One region of the Streptomyces sp. V4I23 genome, then DNA from elsewhere that is predicted to be linked to it. Evidence: riboswitches for the same ligand, from Rfam matches in the RefSeq annotation. Region 1 holds a riboswitch; each other region holds the start of a gene.

What was found. A riboswitch is a leader RNA that binds a small molecule or an ion and turns the genes downstream of it on or off. The one in region 1 is predicted to bind cyclic di-AMP.
Positions count from the first base shown of each region.
Region 2: another riboswitch for cyclic di-AMP. It lies ahead of QFZ82_RS33595 (C40 family peptidase); the one in region 1 lies ahead of QFZ82_RS07225 (M23 family metallopeptidase).
Region 3: another riboswitch for cyclic di-AMP. It lies ahead of QFZ82_RS05130 (LysM peptidoglycan-binding domain-containing protein); the one in region 1 lies ahead of QFZ82_RS07225 (M23 family metallopeptidase).
Region 4: another riboswitch for cyclic di-AMP. It lies ahead of QFZ82_RS11415 (M23 family metallopeptidase); the one in region 1 lies ahead of QFZ82_RS07225 (M23 family metallopeptidase).

Region 1 covers NZ_JAUSZW010000004.1:1,112,465-1,119,832, forward strand. The annotation lists gene QFZ82_RS07210 (hypothetical protein) at 252-482, shown strand; gene QFZ82_RS07215 (TetR/AcrR family transcriptional regulator) at 558-1,175, shown strand; gene QFZ82_RS07220 (SGNH/GDSL hydrolase family protein) at 1,227-2,018, opposite strand; gene QFZ82_RS07225 (M23 family metallopeptidase) at 2,196-3,095, opposite strand; cyclic di-AMP (ydaO/yuaA leader) riboswitch at 3,100-3,256, opposite strand; gene QFZ82_RS07230 (tyrosine-protein phosphatase) at 4,017-4,829, shown strand; gene QFZ82_RS07235 (DUF6126 family protein) at 4,848-5,021, opposite strand; gene QFZ82_RS07240 (helix-turn-helix domain-containing protein) at 5,036-5,623, opposite strand; gene QFZ82_RS07245 (aspartate aminotransferase family protein) at 5,698-7,092, opposite strand; gene QFZ82_RS07250 (hypothetical protein) at 7,096-7,221, opposite strand; gene hpnH (adenosyl-hopene transferase HpnH) at 7,302-7,368, opposite strand, start outside.
Region 2 covers NZ_JAUSZW010000004.1:6,857,721-6,865,088, forward strand. The annotation lists gene QFZ82_RS33565 (adenosylmethionine--8-amino-7-oxononanoate transaminase) at 1-547, opposite strand, end outside; gene bioB (biotin synthase BioB) at 540-1,718, opposite strand; gene QFZ82_RS33575 (8-amino-7-oxononanoate synthase) at 1,865-3,019, shown strand; gene QFZ82_RS33580 (ATP-binding protein) at 3,236-3,667, shown strand; gene QFZ82_RS33585 (LysR family transcriptional regulator) at 3,681-4,616, opposite strand; gene QFZ82_RS33590 (LysE family translocator) at 4,699-5,331, shown strand; gene QFZ82_RS33595 (C40 family peptidase) at 5,431-5,907, opposite strand; cyclic di-AMP (ydaO/yuaA leader) riboswitch at 5,911-6,109, opposite strand; gene QFZ82_RS33600 (hypothetical protein) at 6,412-6,720, opposite strand; gene QFZ82_RS33605 (ATP-dependent Clp protease proteolytic subunit) at 6,728-7,357, opposite strand.
Region 3 covers NZ_JAUSZW010000004.1:620,294-627,661, reverse strand. The annotation lists gene QFZ82_RS05155 (CBS domain-containing protein) at 1-606, opposite strand; gene QFZ82_RS05150 (pyridoxamine 5'-phosphate oxidase family protein) at 804-1,508, shown strand; gene QFZ82_RS05140 (Fpg/Nei family DNA glycosylase) at 1,987-2,766, shown strand; gene QFZ82_RS05135 (zinc-dependent alcohol dehydrogenase) at 2,822-4,003, opposite strand; cyclic di-AMP (ydaO/yuaA leader) riboswitch at 4,431-4,621, shown strand; gene QFZ82_RS05130 (LysM peptidoglycan-binding domain-containing protein) at 4,626-5,411, shown strand; gene QFZ82_RS05125 (metallophosphoesterase) at 5,542-6,033, shown strand; gene QFZ82_RS05120 (hypothetical protein) at 6,080-6,922, shown strand; gene QFZ82_RS05115 (cupin) at 6,959-7,368, opposite strand, start outside.
Region 4 covers NZ_JAUSZW010000004.1:2,045,688-2,053,055, reverse strand. The annotation lists gene QFZ82_RS11425 (pitrilysin family protein) at 1-733, shown strand, start outside; gene QFZ82_RS11420 (M16 family metallopeptidase) at 751-2,118, shown strand; cyclic di-AMP (ydaO/yuaA leader) riboswitch at 2,349-2,507, shown strand; gene QFZ82_RS11415 (M23 family metallopeptidase) at 2,521-3,300, shown strand; gene QFZ82_RS11410 (GntR family transcriptional regulator) at 3,836-4,513, shown strand; gene QFZ82_RS11405 (HPr family phosphocarrier protein) at 4,711-4,992, opposite strand; gene QFZ82_RS11400 (GNAT family N-acetyltransferase) at 5,157-7,368, shown strand, end outside.

The sequences.
Region 1 (7,368 bases):
GACACCTCCTGATGATCGGGGGCTTCTTCATTATGTGCGGGCACGCACGTCACGCCGGGTGTCCTGCGCTGCGTCCGATCCGTCATGACGGGCAACGCGCACCCCGGCGCCGGTGTTCCTGGCCCCTCCCCAGCTGGTGCATGGACTTCGGCCACTGGGAGAACCGGACGCGCGGGATGGACGCGCGCAAGGTGCAGGACGTCCCCGTGTGGCGGGACAGCGACGTCTAATCCCCGCGGGAGCGGGATGTCATGGAGTACGCCGAGGCGATGACCGCGAATCCCCTGGAGGTGACCGACGAGCTGACCGGGCGCCTGCTCACGGCGCTGGGCGAGGAGGCGTTCGTGGAGCTGACGGCGATGGTGGCGGTGGAGAACCTGCGTTCGCGCATCAATGCGGCACTCGGCCTGACCAGCCAGGGTTTCAAGGACCACTGCGAGATCCCGGCCGCCGCACGGTCCGCCACCGGAACGGCGGCCTGAGCCCGGACCGCCGGATCCCCTTCCGCCTCGGCAGGAAGGGGATCCCGCCCAAGATCGGCTGTGTAGGGTGACGCCGTGGCCAGGATTCGGTTGAACGTGTCGGAGCGGCGTGAGGAACTGCTGAACGCGGCTGTCGAGCAGATCGAGCAGCGGGGCGTGGCGGCCGTGCGGATCGCCGATGTCGCCTCGTCCCTCGGCGTCTCCAGCGCCCTGGTGCTCTACCACTTCTCGTCCAAGGAACAGCTGGTCGCCGCGGCGTTCACGCATGCCGCCGACGCCGACCTGGCCCACCTGCGCAAAATCCTCGGGCGGCGCACCTCCGCGCTGCGCCGGCTGCGGACGGCCGTCCGCTGGTACGCCCCGACCGGCCAGGCCAAGGGCTGGCGGCTGTGGATCGACGCCTGGGCCGCCTCCCTGCGCGATCCGACCCTGCGCGAGGTCGCCCGCGCCCTCGACCAGCAGTGGAAGGCGGCGCTGGCCGAGGTGATCGCGGAGGGCGCGGAGGCCGGGGAGTTCCCGTGCGAGGACCCGGCGGCCGCGGCCTGGCGTCTGACGGCGTTCCTCGACGGGCTCGCCGTGCAGATGACGTCGTACGCGGGGTCGCTGACCCGTGCGGCGATGCTGCAGTGGACGGACGAGGCGCTGGCCCGCGAGCTGGGAGTGGACCGCGAGGCGCTCACGGCGTCCCGCTAGCCGGGGCGTCGGCGCCCGGGGCGCGTGCCCCGGGCACCGTGCCGCCTCGGCTCAGAGCGGCAGGAGGTCCGGGCGCTTGGCCGCCACATGGTCGCCGGAGCTCTCGCCCCGCAGTCGCCGGCCGATCCACGGCACCAGGTACTCGCGCGCCCACTGGATGTCGTCGCGCCGCACCTCGAAGGCACCGCGCGGCGGGAGCGGCGGCCAGGGCTGGTCCGGGTCGGCGGGCACGTCGAGACCGAGCACCTGGGCGGCGCGCAGGGCGACGCGGGTGTGGCCCTCGGGTGACAGGTGCAGCCGGTCCGCGTCCCACGCACGCCGGTCCTGAACGGACTTGAGCGACCACAGGTCGAGGACGGGGCAGTCGTGGCGGTCGGCGATGGCCCGCACGTGCGCGGTGTACGTGGCGATCTTTCCGCGCAGATGACGCAGGACCGGCACGTCCCGGGTGTCGAAGCCGGTGGTCACCATGACCGTGCCGACCGAGCTCTTGAGGTCGGCGACGGCCCGCTCGAGCCGCTCGGCCACGTCGTCCGGGTCGCTGCCCGGCCGGATGATGTCGTTGCCTCCCGCGCAGAACGTCACCAGGTCGGGGGCGAGTTCCTTGGCCCTCGGGACCTGCTCGTCGACGATCTGGTCGAGGAGGCGGCCGCGTACGGCGAGGTTGGCGTACCGGAAGGTGTGCTCCGGCGTCAGGTCGGCGAGCAGCACCGCGAACCGGTCCGCCCAGCCGACGTACGTCCCGTCGGGACCGGGGTCTCCCACGCCCTCGGTGAAGCTGTCACCGATCGCCGCGTACGACCCGAATGCACCCGTGTTCTCTGTTCTCGAATCGTCTGCCACGGGAGCACATCTTTCCTTTACGGATGTGACCTACGCGACCGTAAGGAGGGGTTGACGAGAGGTGATCTATGCCACCTGTCAAGTTTCCGTCAAGCCGGAATACGCGGAATCCCCCGCTCCGCCGCCGGACGGAACGAGGGATGCGCGGCCGGCGGCCCAACGGGCCGCCGGTGTACGTCAGATGGAGACGCCGTGCTGGCGCAGGTAGGCCAGCGGGTCGATGTCCGATCCGTACGACGGGCTGGTACGGATCTCGAAGTGCAGGTGCGGACCGGTGGAGTTGCCGGTGGAACCGGACAGACCGATCTGCTCGCCGCCCGCAACGCTCTGACCGCTGGAGACGGACAGGGACGAGAGGTGGGCGTACTGCGAGTACGTGCCGTCGCCGTGCTGGATGACGACCTCGTTGCCGTACGAGCCGCTCCAGCCGGCCGAGACGACGGTGCCCGGACCGACGGACTTCACGCTCGTGCCGCTGCCGGCGATGAAGTCGACGCCGGTGTGGTAGCCACTGGACCACATGGCACCGGACGCGCGGTACGGCGTGGAGACACCGCCGCCGACGGGGGCGGTCCAGCCGGAGGACGCCGGGGCGGCCTTCTCGGCGGGGGCCTTTGCGGCGGGAGCCGCGGCGGCGGGGGCCGCGGCCCGCGAGGCGTCGCGCGAGGACCGGGACGTGGACTCGGAGCGCGGCTCCGGGTCCTTCTTCGCCTTCGACTTCGCGTTGATGGTCAGTTCAAGACCCGGGTGGATCAGCGCCGGGTCCGCACCGATGGCACGGCGGTTGTCGTTGTAGAGCTTCTTCCAGCCGCCGCGGACGTTCTGCTCGTCGGCGATCTTGGCAAGGTAGTCGCCGGCGACGACGGTGTACGTCTTCGGGGCCTTCGCCGCGGCCGGAGCGGCCGCGGCGACCGAGGCCGGAGCGGCCTCCTGGGGAGCGGCGGCGGGGGTCGCGGCGTTGGCGCCGGTTGCGCCGAGCAGCGGCAGGGCTATGGCGGCGCTGCCCGTACCGGCGGCGACGAGGCCGCGAGTGAGGGGGTTGACCTTGGGACGGCGGTGCTTACCCTTTCCGGGCATGGCGCATTCCTCTCCGGCGCCTGCGAGGTGAGCTGTCGGGTTCGGGCTGGAGATGCCCGTTCGCGCTGGTTGCGCGAATTAACCCCGAGCCGTCCGAATTCTCCGGATACGGCGTACTACCTGGGTCCCCCGCTCCTGCCACGCGTGGGTGGGTTCGAAGTCCGGTCGGCGGCAGGATTAGGCGGTCCGTCCGGATTGAGCGTGACCGTAGGCGAGTCCACCGGGCGGAACAAGCCGCGAATTTCCCCCGGCTTTCCCGGTCGCGATTTCCGGGCCGCCCCACTCGTCACCCTCCGTGGACGAGTGACAGTCAATTCCCTTGCTGACCACGGAATTGAGTGGGGGAAAGCAGGCACGTTCCGTCACGAATATGATCCTGCTCACGAGCCGTGCCCCATCTACCCCACAGACGGGGCACGTTATCCGCAAAGGCTCAATTCGGACAGAAGACACAAATAATCGCCTAAGCGTGCACTTGCACACCAAGCGCCGTCCGCAACGCCCGACTTCGTCCCCTGTCGCCGCGCGGCCGGTGACGGAGCCCCTCACCGCCCGCTTCCGGTCACCCTGAATTCAGCCAAGCCGCATCCCGGAGAAACACCACGCGAATGACAGCAGGCCCCTTTCACGCAAAGGGAATCGGGCCGGGCCGCCACACTCACCGGTTTTCGATCACGGCGCCTGCCATTCACGCGGAGCCCGGGTGCGTCGTGCGCGGATGCGTCGTGCGCGGATGCGTCATGCGCGGGTGCGCCCGCGGGCCCCGGCCCTCATGACGGTGCCGGGGCGGCCGGTTCCGCCACGCCCGCGGACGCGGAACGCATCACGACCGACATGATTGCCCGATGAACCTGTGCCGTATCGTCGGATCCCGCCATCGTCGGCGACCGGCGCCGACGGCCGTCGCCTGAAGGAGTCCACGTGACGCAGCAGCTGCCGCAGGCCCCGTCGACCGAACCCCGGCTGGCCGGAGTGCGAAACTTCCGGGACGTGGGCGGACTGCCGACCGTGGACGGCGGGCGCGTGCGGCACGGCAGGCTCTACCGCAGCGGGCACCTCGCGCACGCCACCGAGGACGACGCCGCCTTCCTCGCGTCCCTCGGGCTGCACACGATCTTCGACTTCCGCAATGCGGCGGACCAGCGGCTGGAAGGCCCGGACGTCGAGCTCCCGGGCGTGCGGAACGTGAATCTCCCGCTGAGCGACCCGGCCGACGGCGCGGAGTTCTGGAAGATGGTCCGGGACGGCAACCTCGACCAGCTGAAGTCGATCCTGGACGACGGCAAGGGCGCCGCCCGGATGATCGCCTCCTACCGGATGATCGTCAAGGAGCGGACCGCCGAGCACAGCCGCGTCCTGCACGCACTGGCCGAGGACAGCGTCCCGGCGCTGATGCACTGCGCGGCCGGCAAGGACCGCGCCGGCCTGTCGATCGCGGTGACCCTGCTCGCCGTCGGCGTGGAGCGCGAGGCGATCGAGGCGGACTACCTGAAGTCGAACGACCCGCACCGCCGCTACAAGATCAAGCGCGGCGACGACTCCCCCGAGGCCATGTCGGCGCAGGTCATGGAGCTGCTGAGCCCGCTGTTCGACGCCCGCGCCACCTATCTGTCCGCCGCGTTCGAGACGATCGACGAGACGTGGGGCGGCACCGAGCAGTACCTCTCGAAGGGGCTCGGGCTCTCCGCGACGACCCGTGAGCGGCTGCGCGAACGGCTCGTCGAGGAGGGCTGAGCCCGGGGTCAGGGCCCCCTACTGGTTCTGACCGCCCACGAGGAACAGCAGGTAGAGGAACGCGGCGACGAGGTGCCCCGCCACGAGGTAGGCGAACAGCCGGATGACCAGGCCGCGCGGGAAGCGGTCCTCACGCCTGTTCTCGGGCGTGTCCGGCAGGGGCTTGTCCAGGGGGTCCCATGTGGGCGTCATCACAACCTCCGGGGTCAGACGTGCGGGTGCGGATCGGGACTCTGCAGCAGGGTGTGCATGAAGAGCAGCTCCGCGCCCTCGGGCGTGGCGGCCGCGATGCGGTGCGGCGTGAGCGAGTCGAAATGCGCGCTGTCCCCGGGCGCCAGCTCGTGGACGGCGTCCCCGAGGCCGAGACGGAGCCGTCCACCGAGGACGTACAGCCACTCCTCGCCGGGATGCACCCTGATCAGATCGCCCTGGGCTCCGTACGGGACGACCACCCGCAGGGCCTGCATGGCCCGGCCGGGAGCGCCGACCTGGTGGTACGTCCAGCCGTCGGCGGACGCCGGTTCCCGGCGGCCGGCCCGGATGACCGGCTCGCGCTCGGGCGGAAGCTCGCCGAGGACCTCGGCGACCGTCGTACCGTAGATCCTGGCAAGGGCGAGAAGCATCGGCAGCGAGGGCTGCCGGTTCCCGGTCTCGAGCCGGGACAGATGGGCCGGGGACAGCCCGGCGCGCTGGGCGGCGGCCTCGAGGGTCAGCCCGCGCCGACGGCGCAGCTCGCGCAGCCGCGGCGCGACGTGATGGATCCCCTCCCCCGTCGGTGCGGCGGAAGTGGTCATGCGACCATTGCGCCAGGCTCTTGCCCATGAGGCAAGTTTCTTGCCTCTCAGGCAAAGGGCCACCGGGGGTGCGCTCAGCGGTTGGCCACGGCCTGCTTGACCAGTGTCCTGCCGAAGTCCCACATCAGGGCGCCGCCGTTGTGGGCGTCGTCCATGACAGCCGTGAACGCCGCCACGAACCGGTCCACCTCGCGCGCGCCGATGATCAGCGGCGGGATCAGCTTGATCACTTCCATGTGGTCGCCGGAGACCTGAGTGAGGATCCGGTGCCGCTGCAGCAGCGGGACCACGACCATCTGCGCGAACAGTCCCTTCCGGGCCGCCTGCAGCATGGCCCACCGGCTGCGCAGCCGCATCGACTCCGGGCGCCCGAACTCGATCCCGATCATCAGGCCGCGGCCGCGGACCTCCCGCATCAGCTCGTAGCGGTCCACGAGCGCCGCCAGCCGCGCCCGCAGCAGCTCGCCCGTCACCCGGGCGTTCGCCACGACCTGCTCGTCCTCCAGCACCGACAGGACGGCGAGGCCCGCGGCCATCGCCTGGGCGTTGCATCCGAAGCTGGCGGAGTGCGCCAGCACTCGGTCCATGGACGAGTAGACCTTCTTGAAGATCCAGTCCTTGGCGAGCGTCGCCCCCACGGGGATGTAGCCGCCGGACAGGGCCTTGGCGAGGCAGATCATGTCGGGCTCGACGCCCGCCTCGTACTGGAAGGCGTAGAAGTCGCCGGTGCGCCCGATGCCCGTCTGCACCTCGTCGGCGATCAGCAGCGCCTTGTGCCGGTGCAGCAGCTCCTGTGCGGCCCGCAGGAATCCCGGCGGGCTCGGCAGCACCCCCTTGCCCTGGATGGGCTCGACGATCAGACCAGCGACGTCGCCGCTCCGCAACTCGCGCTCCAGGGCGTCCAGATCACCGAGCTCGATCGCCGAGTCGGGCAGCAGCGGCTCGAAGCCCTGCCGGAATCCGGGCTCGCCGTTGACCGAGAGGGCCCCCGTGGTCAGCCCGTGGAAGGCGTGCGTGCAGTAGAGCATCCGCGGCCGGCCGGTGGCGTACCGGGCGAACTTCAGCGCCGTCTCCACCGCCTCCGTTCCGCTGTTGCCGAAGAACACGCGGTCCAGGTGCGGGGTGTGGGCGAGCAGCTTCTCCGCCAGCAGGCCCGGCAGCGGAGCGCAGTCGAAGCGGGTGAGGTCCGGCAGTGAGGCGTCGAGCACATCGTGCAGGGCCTTGCGTACGACCGGATGGTGACGCCCGAGGCCCATGACGCCGAACCCGGCGAGCATGTCCAGGTACTCGTGTCCGTCGGCGTCCCAGAAATACGCGCCCTCGGCCCGCTCGTAGATCTTGTCGAAGCCGATGGTGTGCAGCATGCGCGGAAGCTGGTGGTTGAGGTGACGGGCGTGCAGCTCGTAGCGTTCGGCCCCGCGCCTGGCCAGCAGTGTCGCCAGGTCGAAGCCCTCGGACGCCTCGGTCATCACTCAGTTCTCCTTGCCTGGGCCCTCGGCAGGCCGGCCCTGGGCTGCCATGGCGGGCGCCGGACCGAGGTCGGGCCCGGTGAGCGCCGTGAGGTCCCGAGGCCCCCGGATGTGTTCGCGGATCGACATGTCTGCCCCCTTCACATGCTGGACGGCTCCGGGCCGCGGCGGGCCGGTCCGGCGGACCGCCGCTCGCCGCCGCCGTGGGATCACCGGCTGCCGCTGACCGTCTCGCGGGCGGCGCGCAGGGATTCCTTGAGCGAACCCATGGTGGCG
Region 2 (7,368 bases), 5.7 Mb from region 1:
AGAGCTGCCGGGGCAGCACGCCCTGCCACAGACCGTGCATGCCGCCCTCGGGGTCGCACACCGACATCGGCTGCCACGTGTCGCCGTGGTAGCCGCCGCGCCAGGTCAGCAGCCGCTGCTTGGCCGGGCGGCCCACCGAGCGCCAGTACTGCAGGCACATCTTCACCGCGACCTCGACCGACACCGAGCCCGAGTCGGACAGGAAGACATGCCGCAGAGGCTCCGGCGTGATCTCCACCAGCCGGGCCGCCAGCCGTACGGCGGGCTCGTGCGTGAGCCCGCCGAACATCACATGGCTCATGCGGCCCAGCTGCGCCGTCGCCGCCTCGTTGAGGACGGGGTGGTTGTAGCCGTGCACGGCCGACCACCACGACGACATGCCGTCGATCAACTCGCGCTGCCCGTGGATCTCTTCGGCCAGCCTGAGCCGCACCCCGGCCGCGGACTCGACGACCAGCGGCTCCTCCCGGCCGGGCATCGGACCGTACGGGTGCCAGACGTGGGCGCGGTCCAGGGCACGCAGCTCGCCGGGCGTGAACTCACGCATTGGGCGCGAGGTCCGTCCCGGCGCCGCGGCGGCGCACGGCGACCAGGTCCGTACGGGCCGCCGGGACCTCCGACGGAGCGGCCTCCGCCTCCGCCGCGGCGGACGCGTCGTGGCAGCCGCCCGAGCCCTCGTCGTCGCCGCACACCGAACCGCAGCCGCCGACCGCCCCGCGGTGCTCGGGCAGGGTCGTCGTGTCGGTGCCCTCCACCTCGAAGCCGGCGTCCGCGATCATCTCCAGGTCGGCCTTGCCCGCCTGGCCCTCGCTGGTCAGGTAGTCGCCGAGGAAGACGGAGTTGGCCAGGTGCAGCGCGAGCGGCTGCAGCGTGCGCAGATGGACCTCGCGCCCGCCCGCGAGACGCACCTCGACGTCGGGGCAGACGAAGCGCACCATCGCCAGGATGCGCAGCGCCCGCTGCGGGGTCAGGTTCCACTCCTTGGCGAGCGGGGTGCCCTCGAAGGGGATCAGGAAGTTCACCGGCACCGAGTCCGGGTCCAGCTCGCGCAGGGCGAAGACCACGTCCACCAGGTCCTCGTCGCTCTCGCCCATGCCGGCGATCAGACCGGAGCACGCGGACAGGCCCGCGGCGTGCGCCTTGTTCACCGTGTCCACGCGGTCCGCGTAGGTGTGCGTGGTCGTGATGTCCCCGTACGTCCCCTCGGACGTGTTCAGGTTGTGGTTGTACGCGTCGGCGCCCGCCTCGCGGAGCCGTTCGGCCTGGCCGTCGGAGAGCAGACCGAGACACGCGCACACCTCGACGCCCTCGTTCTCCTCCTTGATCGCCTCGATCGTCTTCGACACCCGGTCTACGTCCCGGTCCGTCGGGCCGCGCCCGCTCGCCACCAGGCAGACCCGCTTGGCGCCGCCCGCGACGCCGGCGGCCGCGGCCCGGGACGCCTCGTCCGGCTTCAGCCAGGTGTACTTGAGGATCTCCGCCTTCGACCCGAGCCGCTGCGAGCAGTACGAGCAGTCCTCGGGGCACAGGCCGGACTTCAGGTTGACCAGATAGTTGAGCTTCACCCGCCGTCCGAACCACTGGCGGCGCACCTTGCCGGCCGCGGCCACCACATCGAGCAGATCGTCGTCGGAGGTCGCCAGTACGGCGAGCGCTTCTTCACGGGTCGGCAGCTCGCGCCGCAGCCCCTTCTCCACCAGGGTGTTCAGCAGGTCCATGGCGCTGATCCTTACCCACGGCAGCCGCCCGGGCCAAGGAGGAACCCCACAACAGCGGCGGATTGAGGTGTGTGCATGGCCACATCCGCACCCGGCCCGCACGCGGTTAAGGTCTGTGCGCTGCCTACAAAAGGACCGGACCCCTCATGCCGCAGGCCACTCAGGATCCTTTCGACTGGATCGACGACGAGGCGCGCCGTCGCGAGCGTGCGGGCCTCGTGCGCACGCTCCGGCCACGCGCCGCCGACTCGCCCCTGCTCGATCTGGCGAGCAACGACTACCTGGGACTGACCCGCCGGCCCGAGGTCACCGCCGGGGCCGCCGACGCCGCCCGCCGCTGGGGCGCGGGCGCCACCGGCTCCCGCCTGGTCACCGGCACCACCGCGCTCCACGCCGAGCTGGAACGCGAACTCGCCGCGTTCTGCGGTTTCGAGGCTGCCCTCGTCCTGTCCTCCGGCTACGCGGCCAACCTCGCCGCCGTCACCGCCCTCGGCGGACGCGACGCCCTCGTCGTGTCCGACGCGGGCAACCACGCCTCCATCGTCGACGGCTGCCGGCTCGCCCGTGCCGAGACCGCGGTCGTCCCGCACGCCGACCCCGACGCCGTACGCAAGACCCTCGGCGCCCACCCGGACCGCCGCGCCCTCGTCGTCACCGACTCGGTGTTCTCCGTCGACGGCGACGCCGCGCCGCTGCCCGCCTTCGCGGCAGCCTGTCGCGAACACGGCGCGGCCCTGCTCGTCGACGACGCCCACGGCCTCGGCGTCCTCGGCGACGGCGGCCGGGGCGCGCTCGACGCCGCCGGACTGGCCGGCGCGACCGGAGTCGTCGCCACCCTCACCCTCTCCAAGTCCCTCGGCAGCCAGGGCGGCGCGGTCCTCGGCCCGGCGCGGGTGATCGCGCACCTGGTCAACACGGCCAGGACCTTCATCTTCGACACCGGACTCGCACCGGCCGCGGCGGGCGGCGCGCTCGCCGCCGTCGGGGTGCTGCGCCGCGAACCGGAGCTCGCCGGCCGGGCGCGGGAGGTAGCGGCCGTGCTGCACCGGCGGCTCACGGACGCGGGACTGACCGCCGCGCGGCCGGACGCGGCCGTCGTGTCCGTGCAGGCGCCCTCCCCGGAGGCGGCGCTGCGCTGGGCGGCGGACTGCCGGACGGCAGGTCTGGTCGTGGGCTGCTTCCGGCCCCCGTCGGTGCCGGACGGCATCTCGCGCATCCGGCTCACCGCCCGCGCCGATCTGACCGCCCGGCAGGTCGACACGGCCGTCGCGACGATCATCGCCTCCGCGCCGCGGGGCTGAGAACAGCCGGTCCGGAGCGTGCGGTCCGTCCCCAAATACGGTCTCTCGTCGCAGACTTCACCGCTTTGAGCGACAGATATGCACGTATCTTGGTGGATTGCCGCACCGGCCTGACGACAAGTGGCAGTCTGACGCCGAAGCGCAATCCGTGGCCGTCCTCGCGTGTCATCCGCTACGAGTCGGAGCCCGGCCCGGTGGGAAAGGGACAGCGTCGCCATGGCAGACCGTCAAGAAGCATCCGTCACTCTGCCCAGCGATCCGGCATCGGTCTCCGCCGCCCGGAGATATGTCACCGATGTCGTCTGCGGATGGGGTCTGCCGGACGGCACCGACGCCGTCGACACCCTGCGGCTGATCGTCTCCGAACTGGCGACCAACGCAGTGCAGCACACCTTCGGCCAGTCGCCCACCTTCACCGTCGACGTGCGCCTCGAACGGGACGAGCGACTGTGCATCGGCGTCACCGACAGCCACCCGCGCTGGCCGCGCCGGCTGCCCGCCGCCGTCCGACAGGACAACGGCCGGGGGATGGTCATCATCCGCAGTCTCACCGCGCAGTACGGCGGGCGGCTCTCCGTGACACCCACCGAGGAGGGCGGCAAGACCGTGTGGATCGCCCTGCCGTGGACCGTACCCGTGAAGGGCTGATCCGCGCCCGGGTTCACCACACCCTGGCCGCAGTGCCCTGTTGACCCGCCCGTCCGAACGAGCTCCGCAGGAGAGCCCGCAGCGACTGCGCCGCCGGCCCCGACTCCTCTCCCCGGTGCGCCACAGAGATCGTGCGGCGGAAGGCCGCCGGCTCCAACTGCCGTACCTGCAGCGGCGTGGCGGACATCGCCGCCACCATCTCCGGCACCACCGCCACCCCTATCCCCGCGGTCACCAGGGCGCACACCAGCGCGTAACCGGGCGACTCGCACACCACGGCCGGCGTCGCCCCCGCCTCGGCCAGCGCACCCTCCACTCCCTTGCGCGGCGGATGCGCCGGAGCGCTGCTGATCAGCGGCTGCCCGGCGAGTGCGCTCACCGGCAGCCGCCCCGATCCGCCCGCCAGGGCGTGCCCGGGAGCGGTGATGAGCACCAGCTCCTCGACCAGCAGCGTTTCCACGACCACCCCCGGCGGGGGCGGCGCCGGATCGGCGGGCTCGTAGGCATGCGTCAGCGCGAGATCCATGGCGCCGCGCGCCACTGCCGTGACCCCATCCGGGGGTTCGTACTCGGCGACGGTCAGGTCCACATCCGGATGGGCGCGCCGGAAGGCGCTCAGCACCGGGGGCAGCAGGTGGATGCCGACCGTGGTGAAGGTGGCCACCCGCAGCCGGCCGCCCGCGAGCCCCGACAGCCGGGCCAGCTCGTGCCGCGCCCGGTCCATCTCGTCCAGCACCCGGCGCGCCCGCTCCGCGAGCAGCTCACCCGCGGCCGTGAGCCGCGCCCCGCGGTGGTGGCGCACGAGCAGAGGCGCTCCGGCCTCGCGCTCCAGCTTGGCCAGCTGCTGGGAGAGCGCCGGGGCGGTGTAACCCAGGCGGGCCGCGGCGCGGGTGATGGAACCGGCCTCCGCGACAGCGACCAGGGCGGCCAGCCGGGTCGGGTCGTACATCGCACCCCTTAAGCATTGCTTTTGGCTGACCCAGGATATTCCCCATACACGCTGAAGGCACTGAGACGGCAGGCTGGAGGGCATGGACGCACACCTGATCGCTTTCACCGGTGTCGCCGCGGGCATGGTCGCCATGCCGGGTGCCGACTTCACCGTGGTGGTACGCAGTGCGCTCGCCTCGCGCCGCGCGGGCGTCGCCTGCGCGGTCGGTGTGGCGGGCGGGCTGCTGGTGCACACCGCGCTGGCCGTGGCGGGACTCGCCGCGGTGCTGGTGGCGGTGCCCGTGCTCTACCGGACGCTGCAGATCGCCGGCGGGATCTACGTGCTGTGGCTGGGCCTGCGCGCTGTGCGCTCCGCGCTGCGCCCGCTCGAAGGGCCCGCCGCCCCCGACGGCGCCGCGCCCTCCCACGGCGTCGGGCGCGGCCTGCGGCAGGGCTTCCTCACCAACGTCCTCAACCCGAAGGCGCCGGTGCTGTTCCTGAGCCTGCTGCCGCAGTTCGTGCCCGACGGCGCGGCGGTGCTGCCGCGCACCCTGCTGCTGGCCGCGATCGTCGTCCTCCTGGCGCTGATCTGGTTCCCGGCGGTGGCCCTCCTGGTGGACCGGCTGGGCCGGTGGCTGCGCAGGCCGCGCACCACGCGTGCCGTGGAAGGAGTCACGGGCGGCGCGCTCACCACGCTCGGCGCGACCCTGCTGGTCCAGCCGCTGGCACACTGACCGGCACCGGTCCGTCGCACCATGGTGGGTGCGGACGATTCTCAGGCGCGGGGCCGCCGCCGGGGAGCCGGAAAGGCGGGGCAGCCGGAAGGCGGGCCGTCAGCGCACCCGGCCGTACGAGACGCCCCTGGTCCAGATCTTGGCCAGCCGCACGACGTCGCCCGTCTTCGGCGAATGCCAGATCCGCCCTCGGCCGGCGTAGATGCCCACGTGGTAGACGTAGCCGCCGGAATGGAAGAAGACCAGGTCACCGCGTTTTCGTTGGGAGGCGGAGACATGGCGCGTACGGTTGTACTGCTGCTGAGCGGTGCGCGGCAGCTTCTTGCCGGCCTTCTTGTACGAGTACTGCGTCAGCCCGGAACAGTCGAAGCGGTGCGGGCCTACGGCGCCGAATCTGTACGGCGACCCCTTCTTCGATGCCGCGACCTTGAGTGCCTTGCTCGCGTAGCTGGTGATCGCGTGGGCCTCGGGGGCGGTGCCGGGAGCGAGGAGCGTGCCGCCGACGGCGGCGATGGTCAGTGCCGATACGGCGCCCGCACGTGTGAGCAGGAACGGGACATGCATCTGCGCAGTCATGCGCAACCCTTCGTCAGCCGCCTGTGAAGGGTGACCTGTCGGGTTCGGACTGGCGAAGACGCCCGGCCGCCGAAGCGGCTTCACCCCAAGGGGCCTACCGGGATCACCGGTCACCCCGTGCTGCTCGGGTCCTCCACTCCTGCCGATGCACTTCTGTCGACCAGTCGTCCGGTGCGGCGGCAGGATTCAGCGTCCGCCCGGACCGCCCCGTCAAGGTGGCGGGGGCTTGTCGTCCCAGCGATCGTCACTCATGGATGTCCGATTTCCGAGTTGAAACGGCTTTTGTGAAGCCAATCACGACTGATCTGTTCGGGTGGACAGGGATGTTGGCGGTCGCCTCGCCTGACGCGGAATCATGGTCGTACCAGCGCGGAAGCCGTTCGACTCCGCCAAATCGGTGGTGTGCGTGGCGCAACTCCTGCGGCACGGAACAACGTCGCCGAAACTCCACCGAACGGGGTACGAAAGCCGCGGCCCCCTTGGCGGAAAGCAGCGGATCGACCGTCAACTCGTCGAAACCGGGGGCATGGTCACCCGGTTCGCTCTGCGTTCCCCGTCGAGAATCCGCAGCGCCTCGGCGAGCGTGTCCGCGTAGACCTCGTTCTCCCCGCGCAGGTGCATCAGCGTCAGGGCGTCCTTCAGGGCGGTCGCCCGCCCGACCAGTGCCTGAGCGGCGCGCAGCGCGCCGTAGGTGTGGGTGACCCGGGACGGATTGATCCGCCCCAGCAGATCGACCACTTCGAGATACCTGTCGATCAACTCCGCCTCCGCGCGGGTCAGCCCGGGAAGCGGTGGCAGCTCCGGGAGCAGCATCCCTCGCTCACCTCGCCCCGGCCGGCGAGGCTTTGCGGCTCCCGATGACGTGGTCCACCAGGCCGTATCCCTTCGCTGCCTCGGCGTCGAAGATCCTGTCCCGCTCCAGATCGGCCGCGATGCGCTCGGCGCCCTGTCCGGTGTGGCGTACGAGCATGGCCGCCAGCTGCTCCCGCAGGCGCAGCAACTCGGCGGCGTGGATCTCAAGATCGGACGGCTGGCCGCGCAACGGCTCCTCCACGGCGGGCTGCTGGACGACGACACGTGCGCCGGGCAGCGCCGACCGCTTGCCCGGGGTGCCCGCGGCGAGCAGCAAGGCGGCTGTCGAAGCGGCCTGGCCCAGGCAGGTGGTGGCGATGTCGCAGGTGATGATCTGCAGGGTGTCGTAGATCGCGGTCATGGCGCTGATGGAGCCGCCGGGGGAGTTGATGTACAGGCAGATGTCCTGATCGGGGGCCGCGTACTCGAGGTGCAGCAGCTGGGCGACGACGTCGTTCGCGGCGGTGTCGTCGACGGCGGTACCGAGAAAGACGATCCGCTCGTCGAGCAGCTTCGAGTACGGGTCGAGGGTGCGGGTGCCCGAGCTGGTGCGCTCGGTGAACTCGGGCAGGACGTAGCGGGCGGCAGGACGGTTCATGGCATGCCTCT
Region 3 (7,368 bases), 490 kb from region 1:
TCACGTCGCGCGCGTGTCGTCGTCCGCGAAGGAGAGGCGGTCCACCACGTCCACGACGCCGTCGACGCTCTGGCACAGGCGAACGACCACGCGCACCAGGCTCTTGCGGTCCAGCGTCCCGCTGAGCGTCACCCGGCCCTCGTCGACCTGGACGGTGACGGCCGCCGGGGACACGCCCAGCGTGCCGCCGAGGACGTCCTCCACGATCTCCTCCTGGATGGCCCGGTCCCGCCGCAGGAACAGCTGGAGGAGGTCGCTGCGGCTCACCACCCCGATCAACTGGCCCGAGCCGTCCACCACCGGCAACCGCTTGATGTGCCGGTCCTCCATCACCCGGGCCGCCTCCACCGCGCTCCACTCCGGCCGTGCGACCACGGCGGGGCTCGTCATCAGCCCCTCGGCCGTGTCGGAGCCGGTACCGCTGGTGTGCCGGCGCAGCAGATCCGCCTCGGACACGACACCGACAGGCCGGCCGTCGTCGTCGATCACGGGCACGGCGGTGATGCCGAACTCGTCGAGCAGCCGGGCGATCTCCTTGAAGACGGTGCCGCGCTGGACGCTCACCGCCTCGGGTGTCATCAGGTCGGCGACGCAGCGGTGTCTCATCCCGCACCGGTCCTCGGCGTCATGGCTCCACCTCCACCTGCGTACAGGTCCTCGACCCCAGTATTTCCGAGCCGCCCCGGCCGGTCGCGGCGGGGCGGCGCGCCGGGCGTCGTCGCCGTGCGGCCCGCCGGGCGCCTGACTACCGTGGGCGCGAGGCGCGAGACGCACCGGGAACGCCGACCTGGGAAGGTGCCACCATGCCCGAGAAACCGCAGACGGGAGGCCCGGCCGCGGGGCCGTCGAAGGGCGACATCGGCCGCCGGGTGGCCGCCCGCCGGCAGCAGCTCGGCCTGTCCCGCGAGGACGTCGCGCTGCGGGCCGGATCCGCGCCCGGGTACATCGAGTACCTGGAGGAGCAGACCGCGACCCCGGGCATGGGTTTCCTGCTGCGGCTGGCCGACGCCCTGGAGACCACCGTCACCGCCCTGACCGGAGGCGGCGCGGACGCGCCGCCCGGCTCGGGGCGCGCCGCGCGCCGGCCCGAACTGGTGGAGCTGGCCGAGGACGAGTGCTGGGCGCTGCTCGGTACGCACGGGGTGGGGCGCATCGCCGTCGCGGGCCGGGACGGGCCCGCCATCCTCCCGGTCAACTACCTGGTCGCCGAAGGCGAGGTGGCCTTCCGGACCTCCCGGGAGGCACGGCCCGGTCAGGTGGCGGGCGAGGAGATCGCCTTCGAGGTGGACCACATCGACGAGGCGTTCAGCCGTGGCTGGAGTGTCCTGATCGTCGGCGCGGCACGGCCGGTCACGGACCAGGACGCCGTACAAGAGCTGGAGCGGCAGGCGTACAGCGCGCCGTGGGCGGGCGGCGAGCGGGACCTGTGGATCGTCCTCGCCCCCGACCGGGTCACGGGCCGCCGCATCCTCGTGCGCGACGCACCGGCGCCGTGGGACTTCCGCTGACGCGGGCCGCGGGTGGTCGGCCGCCTCCCGCACGGCACGGGGGCCGCGCGCCGCCGGGCCGCCTGCGACGTCCTCGCGGCGGGCGCCGCCACGGCCGGCGCCACGGCCGCGAGGACGGTGGCGTGCCAGGTCCGGAAGTCCTTGCTGGTGAGGGGCGGCCCGCGAGCCGGCGCAGATGCCGGTTGAGCTCGTCGCCGCTCACATCGTGCCAGGCGCGGCCCTCCCAGTAGGCCGGCGGCCTGTCGCCCCCGCCCCCCGCCTCAGCAGCGCCCGGCCGCGCCCGAGGCCGCCCGTGCGCAGGCCGCGGGAGACCCGTTTACGGACGCGGGGGAGCGTGGCGGTGGCCGGTTCACCCCGGATGCGCCCCGGCCCGCGGGCCCTCCGCTGGGAGGGCGGCCATGCGGCGGGTACCCGGCAGGGGTCGCGCCGCATGCCGCGGGGCGCGTCGTCCAGGGGGCGGCCGATGAGGGAGAAGGACATGCCCGAGCTGCCGGATGTCGAAGGGTTCCGCGAGGTGCTGCGCTCCTGCGGCACGGGCCGGCGGATCCGGAGGGTCGACGTGCGCGACCCGGGCGTGCTGCGCGGGGTGACCGTGCGGCGGCTGCGGAAGGAACTGGAGGGGCAGCGGCTGGGGGAGCCCTGGAGGCACGGCAAATGGCTCGTCGCACCCACCGACGGACCCCGCGTCGTCTGGCACTTCGGGATGACGGGGCTGCTGCTGGCAGCAGCGCCCGACGACCCCGTGGCGGACCACGACCGGATCGTGCTCACGCTCGACGACGACCGCAGGCTGCACTACCGCGACCAACGCAAGCTCCAGGGCGTCCACCTGGCCGGCAGCGACGAGGCCGTGGGACACGTCCTCGGCGACCTGGGGCCCGACGCTCTCGGCCTGCCCCGGGACACGTTCCTCGAGCGTGTCGCCGGGCGGCGGGGCGCCGTCAAGAACGTGCTGATGGACCAGTCGGTGCTCGCCGGGCTCGGCAACCTCCTCAGCGACGAGATCCTCTGGCGCGCCGGGGTGGCGCCCGGCCGCCCCGCGCGTGATGTGGACGAGGCCGAACTGCGCCGCGTCCACGCCGCGATGGGCCGGGTCCTGCGGTCCGCGGTCCCGGCCGCGCGCGTGCCGCCCCGGCGGACCTGGCTCACCGGACGGCGGGACGACCGCGACCCGGTGTGCCCGCGCTGTCGTGGGCCGCTGCGCTCGGGCCGCACGGGCGGCCGCCGCTCCGTGTGGTGCCCCGCCTGCCAGAGCTGAGCCGCCCGGCGCGACCCGGCCGCGCGGAGCCCGGGTCGCCAGGGCTTCGGCCTCGCTAGGGCTTCAGCAGGGCCTTGACCATGCCGTCGGCCTTGGCCTGGAACGTCGCGTACGCCTCGGGGCCCTTCTCCAGCGGCAACGTGTGCGTGGCGAAGCCCTCGACGCCGAGCGGATCGGCGTCCGTCAGCAGCGGAAGGATGTCGTCCACCCAGCGCCGGACATTGGCCTGCCCCATACGGAGCTGGATCTGCTTGTCGAACAGGGTGAGCATCGGCACGGGATCCGCCATGCCGCCGTAGACCCCGACCAGGGAGATCGTGCCACCGCGCCGTACCGCGTCGATGGCCGTGTAGAACGCCTCCAGCCGGTCCACGCCGACATGCTCCATGACGCGCCGGGCCACGCGTCCGGGCAGCAGACCGGTCGCCCACTGCCCCGCCTTGGCGACCGGTGCGCCGTGGGCCTCCATCCCCACGGCGTCGATGACCGCGTCCGAGCCGCGGCCGTCCGTCAGGTCGCGGACCGCGTCGGCGACCTCGTCGTGCTCGCGCAGGTCGAGGACCGTCACCCCACGCGCCTCGGCCCGGTCGAGACGCTCGGGGACGAGGTCGACGCCGATGACGAGTCCGGCGCCCCGGTGCAGGGCCACGCGGCAGGCCATGTCGCCGATCGGTCCGAGGCCGAGCACGGTCAGCGACCCGCCGGGCGGTACGTCCGCGTACTCCACGGCCTGCCACGCCGTCGGCAGCACGTCCGAGAGGTAGACGAAACGCTCGTCCGGCGGCCCCTCGGGCACCTTGACCGGCAGTGTGTCGCCGAAGGGCACCCGCAGGTACTCGGCCTGCCCGCCGGGCACCTGCCCGTACAGCTTCGTGTAGCCGAACAGCGACGCGCCCATGCCGCGGTCCCGCACCTGGGTCGTCTCGCACTGCGAGTGGAGGCCCTGGGCGCACATGAAGCACTCACCGCACGAGACGTTGAACGGCACGACGACGCGGTCGCCGGCCGAGAGGGCCGTCACCTCGGGACCGGTCTCCTCCACGACGCCCATGGGCTCGTGGCCGAGGATGTCGCCGGGATCGAGGTACGGGCCCAGGACCTCGTAGAGGTGAAGATCCGAACCGCAGATGCCGGTGGACGTCACCCGGACGATCACATCCTTCGGCTCGGTGATGCGGGGATCGGGGACGGTCTCGATCCGGACGTCCCGCCGGCCCTGCCATGTCAGTGCGCGCATCGTGTCCTCCCGCGTTGCTCTCCGGTGGGCGGCCTGCGGCCGTCGTACGGGCGGCGCCGCGCGTCCGGCCACCACGCCCGAGTACCCGAAGCGGGCGATGCCATTACATACAGAAGAAAACGGACTATTGGCACTCAATAGAGCGTCGGACTTTCCGGTATGGGGCGTTTCTCTTTCATTGCCGGTATGTCCGTTTGCGTATGAAGTGTGCGACTGCTTTTCCTTGTTGCCTGTTTCGTGACGTCGGTCACGTGACGGAATGCCCGGGATGTCGGGCAGGCGTCGCAGACGCCTTGCGTGGAAGGAAAGTTGAGTTCCCGACAGAAAATGAGGAAGGTCATTTCCGTCTCTTTTCTCCGGTCTCGCATTGCGGTTGTGAATTCAGGGCTTGTTCCGCCGGGCTGCTCTCGCTTACGGTCACCGCAATCCGGATGGACCGCCGAATCCTGCCGCCGTCCGGGAATCCGACCACGCACTCACGTTCGGCAGGAGCGGGGGACCCAGGTAAGCCGCCGATCCGGAAACCGGAACGGCTCGGGGTGAAGTCGCACCGACCATGCGACCGGGCATCTCCAGCCCGAACCCGACAGCTCACCTCGCAGGCGACGGAGAGGAATGCGTCATGCCTGCAAAGGGTAAGCACCACCGCCGTCCGAAGTCCGGCCGACTCATCCGCGGCTTCGTCGCCGCGGGCACGGGCGGCGCCGCGCTCGCCCTGCCGCTGTTCGGCGCGACCACCGCCGCCGCGCAGCCGGCCCAGGCCGCGACCGCGAAGACCGCCGTCACGGCGCCCGCCGCGGCGAAGAAGGCCCCCGTGACGTACACCGTCGTCGCGGGCGACTCCCTGTCGAAGATCGCCGAGGAGCACTCCGTCAGCGGCGGCTGGAAGAAGCTCTACAACGACAACCGCCGGAACATCGGCGCCGACCCGGCGCTGATCCGCCCCGGCCTGAAGCTGACCATCGGCGCCAAGGCCAAGCCTGCGGACCGCGCCGCCGACGCCGGCCGCGCCGACCGCTCCGAGGCCCGCACCGCCCTGGCGGCGAAGAAGGCCCCGGCCGCGAAGCCCGCCAAGGCCAAGACGTATTCCAACGATCTCGACGGCTGGATCAAGGAATCGCTCGACATCATGGCCAAGCACGGAATTCCCGGAACTTACGAGGGAATCCACCGGAACATCATGCGCGAGTCCTCCGGAAATCCGCGGGCGATCAACAACTGGGACATCAACGCGGTGAACGGAACGCCCTCCAAGGGCCTTCTCCAGGTGATCGACCCCACGTTCCGGGCCTACCACGTGCCCGGCACGCCGTTCGACAGCTACGACCCGGTCGCGAACATCACCGCCGCGTGCAACTACGCCGCCGCCAGGTACGGCTCCATCGACAACGTGAACGGCCCGTACTGACCGTAGCCCCGCAATTCGCGGCTTCGATTGCAGACGGAATCGCGCCGGGCGCCTGTTCTGACATCACGTCAGTGCGGCGCCCGGCGCGGCCGTGTGCCCGCCCGGCGCCGGCAGCGGGAAGGTTGGAGGCATGCGACTGCTGCTGATCTCCGACACTCATGTGCCCCGCCGCGCCCGCCGCCTGCCCGACGAGGTGATGGCCCGTGTCGAGGAGGCCGACGTGGTGATCCACGCCGGCGACTGGGTCGACACCGCGACCCTCGACCTCCTTGAGGACCGCTCCGCCCGCCTCCTCGCCGTGTACGGCAACAACGACGGCGAAGCGTTGCGCGCCCGGCTCCCGGAGGTGGCCCGCGCGGAGCTCGGCGGTCTCCGGTTCGGCGTGGTGCACGAGACGGGCCCCGCCGCCGGGCGCGAGCGGCGCTGCGCCGAGAGGTTCCCGGACCTCGACGTGCTGGTCTTCGGCCACAGCCACATCCCGTGGGACACCACGGCCCCCGGCGGCCTGCGGCTCCTCAACCCCGGCTCCCCGACCGACCGCAGGCGACAGCCCCACCACACGTACATGACCGCGCGGGCGGCGGACGGCGTGCTGACCGAGGTCCTGCTGCACCGCCTGTGACCGGACCCGGGTAGTTTTGCGGTCAACCGAACTCAGGAGCCGCCCCGTGTCCGCCAGGCCCCGCCTGCTGTACGTCACCGACCTCGCCTACCCGGCCAAGGGGCGGCGGTACTGCGACGAGGACATCCACCTGTCCTCACGGCTGCGCGAGGACTTCGACCTCGCCCTCGCCCACCCGGCGGACGCGGCCGCGCTGATGGACGGCTTCGACGGCGTCGTGGTGCGCAACAGCGGGCCCGTCCTGCACTACCAGGACGCGTACGACGCCTTCCGCGAGAAGGCGATAAGGACCGGCGCCCGGATCTACAACCCGCTGACCGCACGCGGCGACATGGCGGGCAAGCAGTACCTGCTGGACCTCACCAGGGCCGGGTACCCGGTCATCCCCACGGTGGACCGGCTCGACGACCTCGGCCTGCTGCCCGCCTCCGACGCGTACGCGGTCAAGCCCAGGGCCGGCGCCGACTCCATCGGCCTCCACTTCGCAGGCGCCGAGCAGCTCCCCGGCCTCGTACGCGGCGACGTGCTGATACAGCCGCGCGTCGACTTCCTCTACGAGGTCTCCTTCTACTTCGTCGACGACACCTTCCAGTACGCCCTCCACGCCCCCGACCCCGCCCGCCGCTGGGACCTGGAGCCGTACGAACCCACCGCGGCCGACCTCGACTTCGCCCGGCGCTTCATCGCCTGGAACACCGTCGACCACGGCATCCAGCGCGTCGACGCCTGCCGCACCCGCGACGTCGGACTGCTGCTCGTCGAGCTCGAGGACCTCAATCCGTACCTGTCCCTGGACCTTGTCGACGAGGCGACCCGCGAGGCGTTCGTCGCCGCGCTGAAGACCTCACTGCACCGCTTCCTCGCCGCACCGGCGCCTCCGGCCGCGTAGCGGGCGGCCCGGGCCGGGCGCGACCGCCGGTGCGCCTCATGCGGGCCGCGCGTCGGGTACGTCCGCGGGCCCTGCGTCATACACGTCGAGGCGGCCGCACATGCCGAACCGGCCGCGTGCCGCGGGCCGTTCCGCCCGTACGACGGCGTCCGCGAGGTAGCGGGCGTCGCCCCGTTCCAGGCGCGCCAACTGCGTGCCGGTGGCGGCCGACGCGGCCGCGGCGCCCGTCAGCCACCGCTCGCGCCAGCGGTCCGCGAGCGGGCGCACCAGGGCGGCCGCCGCCCGGTGGAACGCGGCCAGCGGCTCCGGGTCCCCGGCCGCGGCCGCCGCGCGCAGCGCGGTGAAGCCCTCGATCGCCAGGTCGCGGCGGCGCCGGGCGGCCGTGGCGAGCTCCTCCTCGCAGGCGGTCGCGGGCAGGGCGACGGTCGCCCGGTAGCGGGCCGCGT
Region 4 (7,368 bases), 930 kb from region 1:
GCAGACGCTCGCATGGATCGAGAAGTACTTCGGCTCCATCCCGTCCCACGACGGCAAGCAGCCCCCGCGCGACGGCACCCTGCCGGACGTCATCGGCGAGCAGCTGCGCGAGGAGATCGTCGAGGAGGTCCCCGCCCGCGCCCTGATGGCCGCCTACCGCCTCCCGCACGACGGCACCCGCGAGTGCGACGCCGCCGACCTGGCGCTCACCGTCCTCGGCGGCGGCGAGTCCTCGCGGCTGCACAACCGCCTGGTGCGCCGCGACCAGACGGCCGTGGCCGCCGGGTTCGGGCTGCTGCGCCTGGCCGGTGCCCCGTCGCTCGGCTGGCTGGACGTCAAGACCTCCGGCGGCGTCGAGGTTCCGCAGATCGAGGCCGCCGTCGACGAGGAGCTCGCGCGGTTCGCGGCCGAGGGCCCGACGCCCGAGGAGATGGAGCGCGCCCAGGCCCAGCTCGAGCGCGAATGGCTCGACCGCCTCGGCACCGTTGCCGGCCGTGCCGACGAACTGTGCCGTTACGCCGTCCTGTTCGGCGACCCGCAGCTGGCGCTGACCGCCGTACAGCGCGTCCTCGACGTCACCGCCGAGGAGGTGCAGGCGGTCGCCGAGGCCAGGCTGCACCCGCGCAACAGGGCCGTCCTGGTCTACGAGCCCATCTCCGCCGACGACAGCGACATCAGCGACGAGGCCGCGGCGGCCGACGAGAACGACGAGCACAAGGGGGCGGACCAGTGAGCGACGCTGCCGTGACCATGGACTTCCACTCGCAGCCCACCCCCGGCACCGCCCGGCCCTGGGCCTTCCCGGCCCCCGAGCGCGGCACCCTGGACAACGGGCTGACCGTGCTGCGCTGCGACCGCCCCGGCCAGAAGGTCGTTGCCGTGGAGATCCTCCTCGGCGCGCCCCTGGAGGCGGAGCCCGAGGGCCTCGACGGCGTCGCCACGATCATGGCCCGCGCCTTTTCGGAGGGCACTGACAAGCACAGCGCCGAGGACTTCGCCGCCGAGCTGGAGCGCTGCGGCGCCACGCTCGACTCGCTCGCCGACCACCCCGGTGTCCGTGTCTCGCTGGAGGTCCCCGCATCCCGGCTGCCCAAGGGGCTCGGTCTGCTCGCCGACGCCCTGCGCGCCCCCGCCTTCGCGGCGGGCGAGGTCGACCGGCTCGTCCGCAACCGCCTCGACGAGATCCCGCACGAGATGGCCAACCCGGCCCGCCGCGCGGCCAAGCAGCTCTCCAAGGAGCTCTTCCCGTCGTCCCTGCGGGTGTCCCGGCCGCGCCAGGGCACCGAGGAGACGGTGGCGAGGATCGACTCCGCGGCCGTACGGGCCTTCTACGAGGCGCACGTTCGGCCGTCCACGTCGACCGTCGTGATCGTCGGCGACCTCTCCGGGATCGATGTGGACGCGGTCCTCGCCGAGACCCTCGGGGCCTGGACGGGCGACAAGGCGCCCACCCGGCCCGTGCCGGCGATCACGGCCGACGACACCGGCCGGGTGTTCATCGTCGACCGCCCCGGCGCCGTTCAGACGCAGCTGCTGATCGGCCGTACCGGCCCCGACCGCCACGACAGCGTCTGGCCCGCCCAGGTGCTCGGCACGTACTGCCTGGGCGGCACGCTGACCTCCCGGCTCGACCGCGTCCTGCGCGAGGAGAAGGGCTACACCTACGGCGTACGGGCCTTCGGCCAGGTGCTGCTGTCCGCCCCGGACGGCTCGGGTGCTTCGATGCTGGCCATCAGCGGTTCCGTGGACACGCCGAACACCGGCCCCGCGCTGCAGGACCTGTGGACGGTGCTGCGCACGCTGGCGGCGGAGGGGCTCACCGACGCCGAGCGCGACGTCGCCGTGCAGAACCTGGTCGGCGTCGCCCCCCTGAAGTACGAGACCGCGGCGTCGGTCGCGGCCACGCTCGCCGACCAGGTCGAGCAGCACCTCCCGGACGACTACCAGGCGCAGTTGTACGCCCGCCTGGCCGCGACGGGCACGGTGGAGGCGACCGCGGCTGTGGTCAGCGCGTTCCCCGTGGACCGTCTGGTCACGGTGCTGGTCGGCGACGCGGCGCAGATCGAGGCCCCGGTCAGGGCGCTCGGGATCGGTGAAGTGACCGTCGTCAGCGGCTGATCGAAAGCCGCGCATCAGAAGAGGCGCACAGAACGGGTGCGATGCATCCAAACGGAACCCCGGCTTCGAGTCGTATGCCGGGGTTCCGTGCTATGTCCGGCTTGTTGGGGAGATGGCCTGTCTGCCCTGTGGCATGCGCTACAAAAGGCGCTGTCCGTTTGGTGATCGACGGATGACCTGCCTAGCGTCGGTCCGGCTGTCCGCCTGGATCACGCCGCACCCGCGGCATCGGACAGTCATCGCCGAGTCCCCTTCAGGCGCGAGCCCGGGGAGCCGGGGACCCAGTCCCCTGGGGTGAATCGGACGCCTTCGCCCGCGCGGAGGGGCCCGTAGGAGACCTTCCTGCTCCGAACCCGTCAGCTAACCCGGTAGGCGAGAAGGAAGGAAAGGACCAGCCTTTTCATGGCGTTCACCCGTGCCACCGGGAAGCACCGTGCCCCGAGCCGTCTGACGCGCAGGAGCCGGAACATCGCCGGCGTCGCGACTCTGGCCACCACCGGCGTCATCGGAAGCCTCGCCTCCCCGGCGCTCGCCGCCGACGCCGAGCCCTCGGTCGAGGACACCGGCCTCACCCAGATCGTCTCCATGGGGTCCATCGCCGACGAGATCGCCGACCAGGCCGCCGCCCAGAAGCAGGAGGCCGCCGAGGCGGCCGCCAAGGCCCGGGCGAAGGCGAAGGCCGAGGCCGAGGCGAAGCGCAAGGCCGAGGCGCGCGCGAAGGAGGCCCGCGAGGCCAAGGAGCGCGCCGCCCGTGAGGCCGAGCGCCGCCGCCTGAACTCCTTCCGGCTGCCCGTCGCCGGCTCGTTCGTGACCACCGGTTACCAGGCCGGCGGGTCCCTGTGGTCCTCCGGCAGCCACTCCGGCGTCGACTTCCGCGCCGCGTCCGGCACGTCGGTCGTGGCCGTGGGCGCCGGCACCGTCGTCGAGGCCGGCTGGGGCGGCGCGTACGGCAACAACATCGTGCTGCGCATGAACGACGGCACGTACACCCAGTACGGCCACCTGTCGTCGATCAATGTCTCGGTCGGCCAGCGGGTGATGCCCGGCCAGCAGATCGGCCTCGCGGGCTCGACCGGCAACTCGACCGGACCGCACCTCCACTTCGAGGCCCGGACCTCGCCGGAGTACGGCTCCGACATGAACCCGATCGCGTATCTGCGCGCCCGCGGCGTAAGCGTCTGACCCGGCGTCCTCGCGAAGACCCCCGGCGTACGCCGGGGGTCTTCGCGCTTCGGCGACGGTGCCTCCGACGCCCGGCAGCCTCACCGTCCGCCGCCGGTGCGTTCGGCTGCACGCCGCGTACCGCTCGGCGGACGCCCCTGCCGCCGACCGCGCTCGGCGTCCGGCACCGCTCGTCCCGACCGCGAGGCGGTCCCGCCGGCCCGGTCGGCGGGATCCCTGGCGGCCCTGGCTGTGTCCCACGGCCGGTTTCTGGCGCTGCCGGGGGCGGCTGTGCTGCGGTCTCCGCGGCCGTCCCTCTGCCTGTGGCCGGATGTGAGCCGTGGGCCTCGGGTGTGTCCGACGGCAGGTTTCTCGCGCCGCGGGCCGTCTCCGGCGGTCCGGCGACGCGCGACGCGGGGATCGTATTACGTCGTTTCCGGCCAAAAGATATCCATGGATTCCGGTCGGCCATCGGAAAATCCCGTGGACTGGAATAGAGTCACCGGACACGAGTCAATCGGCTGCGTTTCGCGCGGATCAAAGCGGAGGTTCGGACATGCGCATTCCCGCGCACTCTGTATGCACAGCGATCCGCGACGACATCGTCTCCGGTGTGTTCGAGCGGGGCAGCCGGCTCACCGAGGAGAACCTCGCGCGCCGCTACGGGGTCTCCCGCGTCCCGGTCCGCGAGGCCCTGCGGACCCTGGAGTCGGAGGGCTTCGTCGTCACCCGCCGCCATGCCGGCGCGCACGTCGCCGAGCCCACCGAGCAGGAGGCGGCCGACCTGCTGGAGATCCGCATGCTGCTGGAGCCGCTCGGCGCCGCGCGTGCCGCCCAGCGGCGCACCGAGGCCCATCTCAAGGTGCTGCGCGGCCTGGTGAGGCTCGGTCAGGAGAGAGCACGCCGCGGGCAGGGCGAGGACCTGCGCTCCCTGGGCGCCTGGTTCCACGAGACGCTCGCGCAGGCCTGCGGCAGTCCGGGGCTGACGGCCCTGCTGACCCAGCTGCGGCACAAGATCGCCTGGATGTACGCCGTCGACCAGCCGGCCGTGCCCGTCGAGTCCTGGGCCGAGCACGGCGCGATCGTGGACGCGGTGGCGCGCGGGGACGTGGAAAGGGCTCGGGCCCTCACGGCACTCCACGTGGAAAAGGCGGCGGCCGCGCACCGGCTGCGACGCCCGGACCGGGTGAGGACTTCGCAACATTCCGTAAACATTGCGAGCGTCCGTAATTAACAATCGAGCCGTATACAAGAAGGGTTTATTCGAGAGTCTTCTCGGGGCCCTGCTTTCGGCTCGCCGGAATTCTTTTGTGCCGAGACGGAGCAGGAACGGATAAAGCCGCGGGTTCCTCAGTCGTGGAACGCCGCGGCTTCGCCGTGGTTCTCGCGCGCCCGCCGGACGGGCCGGAGTGCCGGAATCGCGTCGGAGGGTCAGACCGTCTCGGGCAGCTCGTCGAGGCCCTCGGCCACAAGCTTGGCCAGGCGGTCCAGCGCGGCGTCGGCGCCGTCCGCGTCGGAAGCCAGCACGATCTCCTCGCCGCCCTGCGCGCCGAGGCCCAGCACGGCCAGCATGGAGGCGGCGTTGACGGGATTGCCATCGGCCTTGGCGATCGTCACCGGAACGCCGGCGGCCGTCGCGGCACGAACGAAGATGGAAGCGGGGCGGGCGTGAAGGCCCTCGGCCCAGCCGACATTGACGCGACGCTCAGCCATGGTGTTGCCCTTCGAGTCTCAACGAGTTGTCTAGACCAGTCTCTCATGCGCTCCGGCGTGCTTCCGTCGGCGTCCGGATGGTGGTCACGGGCCCCGCGGAGCCCTCTCAGGGTGCCTGTCCACAACCACCCACGCGACCCGTGACTGGGCCGTACGCTTGGCCCATGCAGACCTCGTCGGAGCACGCCTACCCCGATCACTGGGAAGCAGACGTGGTGCTGCGCGACGGCGGCACCGCGCGCATCAGGCCCATCACCACCGAGGACGCCGACCGGCTCGTCAGCTTCTACGAGCAGGTCTCCGACGAGTCGAAGTACTACCGCTTCTTCGCGCCCTACCCCCGCCTGTCCGACAAGGACGTCCACCGTTTCACCCACCACGACTACGTGGACCGGGTGGGGCTCGCGATGACGGTCGGGGGCGAGTTCGTCGCGACCGTCCGCTACGACCGGATCAACGCACAGGGCCGCCCGGCCAGCGCTCCCGCCGACGAGGCCGAGGTCGCCTTCCTCGTCCAGGACGCCCACCAGGGGCGCGGGATCGCCTCCGCCCTGCTGGAGCACATCGCCGCCGTGGCGCGGGAGCGCGGCATCCGGCGGTTCGCGGCCGAGGTCCTGCCCGCCAACAACAAGATGATCAAGGTGTTCAGGGACGCCGGGTACACCCAGAAGCGCAGCTTCGAGGACGGCTCCGTCCACCTCACCCTCGACCTCGAGCCGACCGAGGAGTCCCTCGCCGTGCAGCGCGGTCGCGAGCAGCGGGCCGAGGCCCGTTCCGTGCAGCGCCTCCTCGCGCCGGGCTCGATCGCGGTGATCGGCGTGGGCCGCCGGCCCGGCGGCGTCGGCCGCACCACCCTGCGCAACCTCCTGGGCGCCGGCTTCACCGGCCGGGTGTACGCGGTGAACCGCGCCTTCCCCGAGGGGCGCACCGAGGTGGAGGGCGTTCCGGCCGTCCGCTCGGTCGGCGAGGTCGGGGAGCCCGTCGACCTCGCGATCGTCGCCGTCCCCGCCGAGCGGGTGACCGAGGTGGTCGCCGACTGCGGCGAGCACGGCGTCCAGGGCCTGGTGGTCCTGAGCGCCGGATACGCCGAGAGCGGCGCGGCCGGCCGGGAGCGCCAGCGCGAACTGGTGCGCCAGGCCCGCTCGTACGGCATGCGGATCATCGGGCCGAACGCCTTCGGCATCATCAACACCGCGGACACCGTCCGGCTCAACGCCTCCCTCGCCCCCGAGTCCCCCGCGCCCGGGCGCATCGGCCTGTTCACCCAGTCCGGCGCGATCGGCATCGCGCTGCTCGCGGGTCTGCACCGGCGCGGCGCGGGGCTGTCGTCGTTCATCTCGTCCGGCAACCGCGCGGACGTCTCGGGCAACGACTTCCTCCAGTACTGGTACGAGGACCCGGGCACCGACGTCGCCCTGCTCTACCTCGAGTCCCTCGGCAATCCGCGCAAATTCACCCGGCTCGCCCGGCGCACGGCGGCGGTCAAGCCGGTCGTCGTCGTCAAGGGCGCGCGGCACAGCGGCAGCGCGCCGCCCGGGCACGCGGTGCCGGTGACGCGGATGCCGGACGCGACGGTCGGCGCGCTGATGCGTCAGGCGGGCGTGATCCGCGTCGACACCGTGACCGAGCTGATCGACGCGGGGCTGCTGCTCGCGGGCCAGCCCCTGCCGGCCGGGCCGAGAGTCGCGATCCTCGGCAACTCCGAGTCTCTCGGGCTCCTCGCGTACGACGCCTGCCTCACCGAGGGGCTGCGCCCGCTGCCGCCGCTCGACCTCACGACCGAGGCCACGCCGGCGGACTTCCGCACAGCGCTGGCCCGGGCGCTGGAGGACGACGCGTGCGACGCCGTCGTCGTCACGGCGATCCCGTGGGTCGGTGAGAACGGCGTCACGGAGTCGGGCGACGGCGAGGTGCTGGCCGTCGCCCTGCGCGACGCGGCGGCCACGAGCCCGGCGAAGCCGGTGGCGGTGGTCCACGTCGAGATGGGCGCGCTGGCGGACGCGCTCTCGGCGGCGTCGAGCACAGCCCCCCGCGCTCGCGCGGACGCGCCGCCGTCCGCCGCCGCCGAGACGGGCGCCGGTGGCCCGTCGGTGCGGGCGGACCGCGGGGGCGAGGACGCGTCGGTGCCGGACGACCGGCAGCCCGATCCGGGAGCCGCATCGGCTGCCGCTGCCGCCGCGGCGCCGGGGGACCGGCAGGCCCGGAGCGTGGAGAGCGCCCCGGGTGACGAGGGCGCCTCGCAGCCGGCGGAGGCCGGCGCGACCGGCGCCGGCGGTGGCTCGGTACCGGCCTCGGCGCAGCCGCGGGCGGGGGTTTCCGCCCCGGTGGACGCGCACGGGGACGGGGGCGCGTCGCCGGCCGGAGGCGGACGCGCGG